3 regions of the Pseudoalteromonas sp. B131b genome follow, and region 2 is predicted to be linked to each of the others. Evidence: predicted binding sites of a transcription regulator. Region 2 holds the regulator's gene; each other region holds the start of a gene.
What was found. The regulator sigma-54, encoded in region 2, starts transcription at its own class of promoters, with help from an activator protein. The targets are predictions, from matches to a motif close to GTTGGCACGNNNNTNGNNT.
Positions count from the first base shown of each region.

Region 1: the regulator sigma-54 is predicted to act here: its motif matches at 1,754-1,772, upstream of P4S65_RS12425 (EF-hand domain-containing protein).
Region 3: the regulator sigma-54 is predicted to act here: its motif matches at 2,015-2,033, upstream of fliE (flagellar hook-basal body complex protein FliE).

Region 1 is NZ_JARLUZ010000001.1:2,668,337-2,671,622, reverse strand. Features, by position in the region: gene rluB (23S rRNA pseudouridine(2605) synthase RluB) at 1-453, opposite strand, end outside; gene scpB (SMC-Scp complex subunit ScpB) at 450-1,040, opposite strand; gene P4S65_RS12425 (EF-hand domain-containing protein) at 1,192-1,713, opposite strand; gene P4S65_RS12420 (hypothetical protein) at 1,936-2,367, opposite strand; gene xthA (exodeoxyribonuclease III) at 2,608-3,286, shown strand, end outside.
Region 2 is NZ_JARLUZ010000001.1:211,958-215,243, reverse strand. Features, by position in the region: gene rapZ (RNase adapter RapZ) at 1-354, opposite strand, end outside; gene ptsN (PTS IIA-like nitrogen regulatory protein PtsN) at 374-826, opposite strand; gene hpf (ribosome hibernation promoting factor) at 831-1,118, opposite strand; gene P4S65_RS01055 (RNA polymerase factor sigma-54) at 1,145-2,644, opposite strand; gene lptB (LPS export ABC transporter ATP-binding protein) at 2,714-3,286, opposite strand, start outside.
Region 3 is NZ_JARLUZ010000001.1:1,959,202-1,962,487, reverse strand. Features, by position in the region: partial or broken gene fliF (flagellar basal-body MS-ring/collar protein FliF) at 1-1,620, opposite strand, end outside; gene fliE (flagellar hook-basal body complex protein FliE) at 1,641-1,973, opposite strand; gene P4S65_RS08910 (sigma-54-dependent transcriptional regulator) at 2,129-3,286, opposite strand, start outside.

The DNA of each region.
Region 1 (3,286 bases), 2.5 Mb from region 2:
GTTGGTTACTTCACCAAATACACGTGCAGAGTATTCACGTTCTACTTCATAACTTGGGTGCATTAAACGGTTTGCTAACTCACCATCATTAGTAAACAGCATCAAACCTGATGTATTAACGTCTAAGCGGCCTACTGCAATCCAACGATCGCCATCAATACGAGGAAGTCGGTCAAATACAGTACGACGCCCTTCTGGATCTTTACGTGTACTTAGCTCACCTTCTGGTTTGTTATACATAATTACACGACAAATTCTATCTGCTTTTTCTTCAATTTTTACAGTGTGTCCGTCAACACGAATTAAGTCTGTTTCCTCAACACGGTCGCCTAACTTTGCCACTTTACCGTTTACACTAACGCGGTTTGCATCAATGTATTTTTCCATTTCACGGCGCGAGCCTACGCCTGCACGGGCTAGGACTTTTTGTAACTTTTCACCTTGTATACTCATTCGGATGGTTCTCTCACAGAAGGATCACTTAATAACTGGTTAATTTTACTTTGCTGCTCTGTTGGCAGCGCCGGTAAATTATCTAAACCTGTTAACGAAAAATAATCTAAAAATTGTTTAGTAGTTGCATATAAAGCCGGTTTACCCGGAACCTCTTTATGCCCTACCACTTTAACCCACTCTCTTTCGAGTAGGGTTTTTATAATATTCGAACCCGTAGTAACTCCCCTTACTTGCTCAATTTCGCCACGTGTAATGGGCTGCCTGTATGCAATAAGCGATAATGTTTCCAGTAAAGCACGTGAATACTTAGGCGCACGTTCTTGCCACAAATTATTTAACCAAGGGCTTAAACTGCTACATGCCTGAAAGCGATAACCACTGCCAACTTCGACTAGACGAATACCACGAGTTTGAAAATGTTCTTGTATAGTATCTATTGCGCCGTTTATTCGCGCCATAGAAATAGCTAAATCTATTAATACTACGTCTTTAAGGTGGCGCTTACTAACAGGCTTATCTGCAACAAAAATAGCTGCTTCAATGATCTCAACTAGTTGTTCATCACTAATTCGCCGACCCGCCATACACACTCTTAACAAATAAAAATACACAGCCATCTATTATGACAGAACAACACCAAACTAGGAAAATATATCTACTAAATAACTAGATTTTAAACACAAAAAAGCCAGTGATTATCACTGGCTTATAATTTACTCTTTAAAACAACAAATATTAGCTATGTTTAATGGCTTCTAATGCATCATCTTCAGCTACTGCGTTACCGTATTTTTTAATGTAACCCATAAACTCGCTTTTACTGATGCGCTTATCTTGGTTTTCATCCATATAACCAAAATGATTTGAAATATCATCATCGTTGCCTTCAGCAATCGAAATATAACCGTTGCTATCATTATCTAAACTTGAAAAACTACTCTCAATTTTATCAAACTTAGCTATTTCAGCTTTAAACGCTGATTCACTTACGTCGCTATCAGTCGCCACTTTACCTGCATTAAGCTGCATGTAGGCGTTAAATTCTTTACGGCTAATTTCATTATCCATATTGGTATCAATATTCGAAAAATGCTCCCAGATGCTATCATCATCCGCTTCGACTTTTGAAATGTAGCCATCGCTGTCGTTGTCCAGGCTTGCAAAATCACTGTCTATTTTCTCAAGGCCTTGATTTGAAGAACAAGCCGCGAGGCTCAAAGATGCTAAAATTGTTGTTGCTAATGTTAACTTTTTCATAAGACGTGTCCTTGTAATTAAATAAATGTCACTTTAGCTAATACAATTCGGATGCCAATGTTAGTTAACTAATTAAAATCAAATAGTTACAAATAAATAGAGTATTTAATGAACAATTTCAATAAGTTATATCTGAAAACTTTGCAAAGTGCTTTGTAATTTTTGCAAAAAAAGCCCAGTATATATAAATATACTGGGCATGCTTTTCAAATCTTTGTGTTATTAAATAGCCGCATTTTGATAACGTTTTACAAAATCAGTTACTTTTTGACCATTACACTTTAGAGAGTTTAAATTACCGATTTTTTGACGAACTGGCGCTAGACCTTGTTTTAAAGCAGTCATACATAGTTGTGTTTCTTGTTGAGTGTCTTTAGCAAACACCTCAACTTTAGTTTTAATCACTTCAGCAGTTGTTCCTTTTTTAGCAATATCACGAATATCTTCGCCATTACACAAAATACTTTGTGAAAAGCGTGATAAAAACACACCATGCTGGGCTGCTTCTTTACGAGCGGCAGAAAAGCCTTCATTGGCACTTAATACACACAATTTAGATTCTATTTTATTATCTTTACTAAAATACGAATTACTTTGTGCCGAGACCGTAGTTGATGCTAAAAGTGCTGCAGCTAAAATTAGTTGTGTTTTCATGTGAGATCCTATTTGAACGAGCTTATTGAGTGATTTCGCGCATTATATAACCTGCTTTTTAGATATCAATTGAATTTTTTATTTATTTAACAAATTAATATAGCATTAACAATGTTTAAACTTTAAGCACCATTTGGTCAACAATTATGCAGCGATTTTCTCCATTTCAGTCATGTTATGTACGCGTAAATACTGATACAATTTGGTGCATTAAATAGAACCAATTTTAAGGTAAATTCAATGAAAGTGATTTCTTTCAATATCAATGGTCTGCGTGCTCGTCTTCATCAATTACAAGCAATTATCGATAAACATCAACCAGACGTAATTGGACTGCAAGAGATTAAGGTTCATGATGAGGCGTTCCCACTAGAAGATGTGCAAAAAATGGGATACCACGTTTATTACCATGGTCAAAAGGCACATTATGGTGTGGCTATGTTATGCAAGAAAGAGCCTAAATCGGTCTTAAAAGGATTTGCTACCGATACAGAGGAATCGCAAAAACGCATGATAAGCGTTACTGTAGAGCAAGAAAACGGTCGTGATTTAACCGTAATGAATGGTTATTTCCCGCAAGGCGATAATATCAATCACGAAACTAAATTCCCTTATAAACGCCAGTTCTATATTGACTTGATGACTCACCTTGAAACAAACCATACACCCGATCAAGATATAATTGTTATGGGCGATATCAACATATCACCTACCGATTTAGATATTGGTATTGGTGAAGTAAATGCTAAACGTTGGTTAAAAACGGGTAAATGTTCTTTCCAACCGGTAGAGCGTGAATGGCTTGCAACATTACTTAATTGGGGCTTTAAAGACACCTTTAGAGAACAAAACCCAGAAACAGACGATCAATACTCATGGTTTGACTATCGCTCTAAGGGGTTTGTAGATAACCGAGGAC
Region 2 (3,286 bases):
TTTTTTTATAGCTAAATCAAGAGGTAATGAGTCAACTGATAACGGGTGTAGACGGCGAGTCTCAGAAAAACGTTTAATTAATGTTTGATCCTCACTGTCTAGATAAAACAGAGTCGGTTTAGCAAAGCCAGGTAAGTATTCAAGGATATCGTTAAATTCATCTTGCTCTTTTGGTAAATTACGGACATCAATACTAACTGCAATTTTGTCGTAGTTATCAGATACACTTCTCACTAAAGAAGGTAGCAGATTAATTGGAATATTATCTACGCAATAATAACCTAAATCTTCAACTACGCGTAAAGCAACCGATTTTCCAGAACCGGAACGGCCACTTATGATAATTAATTCCATTTATCACCCATTATGTTAATTACGATTGTTCTACAATAACTTGATACAGTTCAGTATCTGATTTTGCGCTGCGTAACTGTTTACAAAAATCTTTATTATTTAGTTTATCAGCTATCGTTGCGAGCGTCTTTAAGTGCTGCTGGTTATCGCCATCAGGTACGATGAGAGCAACAAATATATCAACAGGGCGATTATCTATTGCATCAAAATTAATAGGTGTTTCGCTTACTAATACGAGTGCTAAAGGCTCTTCTGCACCGCTCATTCGCCCATGAGGGATTGCAATACCTCTTCCTATACCAGTGCTTCCCAGTTTTTCTCTATTCATTAAGGCGCTGAGAATATCTTGTTGAGAAAGATATGGAAGCTTGTCATGAGCAAGTTGACTGATGAACTCTAAAATTCTTTTTTTACTATTAAAAAGGACCGCAGCTCTGCTGCAGTCCTGGCATATAAGTGAACTTAATTTCATAATATTAGTGTCGAGCAAGCTTCTCTTTGTGTTTAATAACTTGGCGATCGAGCTTGTCAATCAGCGAGTCAATGGCGGCGTACATATCTTGATGTTCAGTAGAGGCAAATAACTCAGCTCCACTTACATGAATCGTTGCCTCAGCTTTTTGGTTTGATTTTTCTATATCAAGAATGACATGAACATTATTAATATGATCTGAGTGTCTTTCTAGCTTCGCAAATTTGGTATTTACATAATCTCTTAATGAATCAGTTACTTCTACGTGACGACCAGTTAAGTTTAGTTGCATAAGCATTACCCTCTTTGTTTAGCGTCTTAAATCAAACTTTTTCGCTGATTTGACGGTGGAATAGCTAGAGATTCGCGATACTTTGCGATTGTACGTCTCGCTACTTTTATTCCTTGCTCAGCTAATATATCTGCAATTTTACTATCACTCAATGGTTTTGCTGAGTTTTCTGCTGCGATTAATTTTTTAATGAGAGCGCGTATTGCTGTTGATGAGCATTCGCCTCCATTTTCAGTACTTACATGGCTTGAGAAAAAATATTTAAGCTCAAAAATACCGCGAGGTGTATGCATATATTTTTGAGTTGTTACGCGTGAAATAGTTGATTCGTGCATTTCGACCATTTCTGCTACATCATTTAAAACCATTGGTTTCATGGCTTCTGGGCCATGCTCAAAAAAACCTTGTTGTTGCTTAACAATACAATTAGTTACTTTTAATAGTGTATCGTTTCTACTTTCTAAACTTTTAATAAACCATTTAGCTTCTTGTAGATGCGAGCGAATAAACTGGCTATCACCACTTGATTTAACGGTGCGTGACATTGCTGCATATTGGCTGTTGACTCTGATTTTAGGCATGCTATCTGGGTTTAGTTCAACAACCCAGCGACCTTTTATTTTTTTCACCGATACATCAGGAATTACATACTCAGATTCTTCTCTAACTATAGTATCCGCCGGTTTTGGGCTAAGAGTATGTATTAAAGTCATTATTTCTTTAAGCTCTTCTTCTTTGAGCTTTGTTTTTTTCATTAATGTACGATAGTCGCGAGCAGCTAATAGATCAATGTGCTCGGTTAAAATCATTTTTGTTTCATTAATATAGGGTGTTTCTTTATCGTATTGGTTCAGCTGAATACATAAGCATTCTTGTAAACTACGTGCTGCAATACCAACAGGGTCAAACAATTGAATTCTTTTTAAAACAGCTTCTATTTCGTCAAGTTCAACTTCGTTGTCTTCTTCGTTCTCTTGATTAAAACTTTCTAAAATTTCTTCGCAGCTCAGTGTTAAAATACCCGAATCATCGACGGCTTCAACAATCGCAATCGCAATCGCTTCATCGGTAGGACTAAAGGGAGTCAGTTGTAGTTGCCACATTAGGTATTCATGGAGCGTTTCAGTTGAGGAGCCTTGGTATATAGATTCATCTTCAGGCATTGGTCCTGATGATGATGCTGGGGCTGCGCTCATATATTCATCCCAACTAACATCCATAGCCATTTCATCACTTAGCGTATCTTTAGCAAGTGCTTCACCACTGTCTTGCTCATATTCGCTCGGAACATCATCAGCATTTGCGCTAACAGTGACATCGTCGTTATCTGCTTTTTGCTCGTTTTTACCAGCAGAATCTTCGGCGTAATCTTGCTCTTCAACCTCTAATAGGGGGTTGCTGTCGAGTGCTTCTTGTATTTCTTGCTGGAGATCCAATGTACTGAGTTGCAACAGGCGAATTGCTTGTTGCAGCTGTGGAGTCATTGTAAGTTGCTGGCCCATGCGCAGCTGTAATGATTGCCTCATGTATCTCTAACAATCCTTTTATGTTGTTATAATTAATACTAGCAGATGCTTAAAGACATGGCGTAAATGTTACAGCCTAAATTGCTCGCCTAAATAAACATCACGTACTGTTTTATCGTTTAATACGTGTTCTGGAGTGCCTGATGCAATTAACTCACCATGAGAAACTATGTAGGCTTTTTCGCAAACATCAAGAGTTTCTCTTACATTATGGTCGGTAATTAACACACCAATACCACGATTTTTAAGATGTTCTATTATTTTCTTTATATCTAACACTGAAATAGGGTCAACACCAGCAAAAGGCTCATCAAGCAATATAAATTTAGGATCAGCGGCTAGTGCTCGCGCTATTTCAACTCGGCGACGCTCGCCTCCTGATAATGCCATACCTTGGCTATCACGAATGTGCTGAATACTAAATTCATCTAATAAATTGTTAAGTGTGTCTTCTCTTGCTTGCTTATTTAGCTCTTTACGTGTTTCTAAAATAGCCATTAAGTTTTGATAAACAGTAAGCTTTCTAAAAATTGATGATTCTTGGGGTAAGTAACCAATGCCTAATCTAGCACGACTATGCATAGGTAAAAGAGTAATATCGTTATCGTCGATAGAAATCTTGCCTTTATCACTAGGTACAAG
Region 3 (3,286 bases), 1.7 Mb from region 2:
CACCATGTAGGTCTGGTAACTGTAGTGTACCATCGCTAGAGAAGCCAATTGAAGCAGAATCAAAGTCTTTATTTAGCATATCAAGTGTACTGTCACCAATATCAACCCCTGAACTCAATGCATCTTCATCATACTCTTCCAAAGTATTATCTGGGTAAATTAGACGTTTTAGCATTGGCTTAACTACGGCCATAATAAGAACAATAATTACTAAGGCACCTAAACCAAGACGCACATACTTCACAAACCAATCTTGCTCCCACATTGGGACTTCAAGGTCTAAACCTGTCGTTTCACGCACAAATGGCACTGTTACCACTTCAAGTGCATCGCCACGCTGCATATCAAACCCTACACCGCCTTGTAATAAACGACGAATATTTGACAATGCCTCCACTGATCGTGGTGTCATGGTCGTTTCGCCGTTTTCACCCACTTTTGGAATATAATCAACAGCAACCGATACACTTATTCTACGTATTACCCCCGTTTGCTGGCGTTTATGCGAAATAGTAGTATCAAGCTCATAGTTTCGCGTAGATTCTTTGTGATTACGAGTTGGCGAAGTACCTGTTCCTGCACCACCTTGTCCTGCTACTTCTGGAATATTCGAGTTTAGTGGAGGCTGATTCGTAAGCGCACCTGGAATACCAACGGCTAAACCGCCTATGTTATTTTCTTCAAATGTGGTTTCACTTCTCACTGCTGGTAAATCTGGATTGTAGCGTTTTTGTGTTTCTTCTATCGCACTAAAGTCCATACTTAAATCAACTTGGGCTGTGTAATTTGCAAGCCCTACGACAGGTATTAGAATGCTGTCTATTTTTTCTAAATATTCTTGTTCTCGTTTACGTTCTAAGTCGTACTCTTTACGAGAACGTGCTGCTAATGAGCTTTGCGAACCTGAATTTAATAAGCGACCATTTTGATCTGTAACAGTCACCCTAGCTGGCTCTAAGCCTTGTACTGCTGAAGCAATCATATCAACAACAGAGTCTATCTCTTCACCATTAAGAGAGCGCCCACGTTTAAGTGTTAGCACAACGGTGGCAGATGGCTTTTCTCTCTGCGCGCAAATACGTTCTCTTTTGGTATCGCAAGCAATACTTTCGCACGAGTAATATTATTAAGCTCTTCTATAGTACGTGCTAATTGCTGCTCTCTACCATGTTTGAGGCGCTCACGTTCAAGGCGCTGACTAACCCCAAACCCCATATCTTGCATGATAATATCTGATCCCGAAGTAGGTCCTTGGTCTAACCCTTCGCGAGTCATTAATAATTTTATATTTTGATATTCACTTTCATCAACCGATACGACATTACCATCAAGTTGATATTCTATCTTTTGTGCATCTAAAAAATCGAGGGTTTGAATTAACTCTTCTGTTTGCATTTTACCCAATGGGCGCATATCTGGCTGACGTGCCCAAATAATGATAAAAATGGCAATAGCCAAACAAATAGCCAGAGCTATAACCAGTGTCACTTGGCGTAATACATCAGTACCATTTAAAGCACTTAAATAGCCTGATTTCTGTTCTTGTTGATCATCACTATCACTTTGGTCGATATCACCACCAGCAAGTGCAAGGTCTGTAGATTGGTTAGATTGCGCCACGATAATTCTCCACTACCTAGTTAGACAGGCATGTTCATGATTTCTTTGTAAGCTTCTACAAGTTTATTACGAACCTGTACTGTAGCTTCAAATGCAACCGAAGATTTCTGAGAAGCAATCATCGCCTCAGCAAGCGATACACTTCGGTCACCCATTTCAACTGCTTTTACTTTTTGGCCTGTATCTTGTTGTAACTCATGCACTGTATTTAGTGCATTACTTAGCATATCGCCAAATTGTGCAGTAGAAGTAGACTGTACTTGAGTTGGCAATTTATTAATTTGATTACTACGGCCAGCTTCAAGGGCCATTGATTGCATTTCTTGAAAGACAGCGCTATTTTGAATTTTCATAATTTTTCTCTGACAATGCAGTTAAGCTTATAAATATAACAAAGCACAAAGCATGCCAACTAAAAGTCATTTAAAAACAAATGGTTAAGAATTACTTATGAGTCAGAGTTTTGACAACCCCAAATTAAATTAATTAAATTTGGGGTTTAGAGGGATTATGCAGGAAGTGAAATACCTAAATCGCGCATTTGCGCTAGCTTATAACGTAATGTTCGAGGGCTAATACCTAATGTTTCTGCTACATCTTTGCGCTTACCTTGACAGCGGGCTAATGTTTCTAAAATAATACTATGCTCTTTGTCTTTAAGTTCATCTTTATAGCTCCCCGTGTCAACCGCAAGTAAATCTTGCTTTGGCTCACCAGCCATAGGCACTTTTTCATCGTAATATGCCGTGCTTAAGCTATTTATAGCTTCGTTTGCCGTTACTGTTTCCAACACTTCAGTTGGTGTAATTACAAAATCGCTTGCTACTGAGTTTTCGATAAAAATAGCATGTTCATTTATTGTATTACCACTTCGTAGTATCAGTGCTCGCTGAATTACGTTATCCAGTTCACGAACATTACCAGGCCATGCATGAGCAAGTAGTTTTTGCTCTGCTGCTTTATCTAAGTAGGCCATAGGCTCTTTACTTTTATTTATATGGCGTTCTATTAAATGCTTTGCGAGTATAATTATATCACCAGGGCGCTGGCAAAGAGGTCGCCACATTAATGGAAAAACATTAAGTCGGTAATATAAGTCCTCTCTAAATTGGTTCTTAGCGACCGCTTCTTTTAAGTCACGATTACTCGTTGCTAACACACGAACATCTAGTTGGATTGTCTTACGAGCACCTAAACGCTCTACTTCCCGCTCTTGTAGCACTCGTAGTAGCTTTGCCTGTAATCCTAAATCCATTTCAGTGATTTCATCTAGTAAAATTGTTCCGCCTTGCGCTTGTTCAAATTTACCAGGGCATGCTTGAATAGCACCTGTAAACGCCCCCTTTTCGTAACCAAATAAAGTGGCCTCAAGCATATTTTCAGGGATCGCAGCACAATTTATAGCAACAAAGAGTTCATTGCATCGACTCGATTTATCGTGAATATAACGCGCGAGCACTTCTTTACCTGAACCACTAGGCCCGAGCACCATTACACTCGCATCAGAGCGTGCAACTTTACTTGCAAGTTCGAGTAATTGAATGCTACTAGGGTCGGCAACAATAGGGCCATCTGTCTCTTTCGCTTTTTCAGGCAAATAGCGACTCACCATATTTAGCAGCACTTCAGGTGCAAATGGTTTAGCCATATAATCAATAGCACCTAA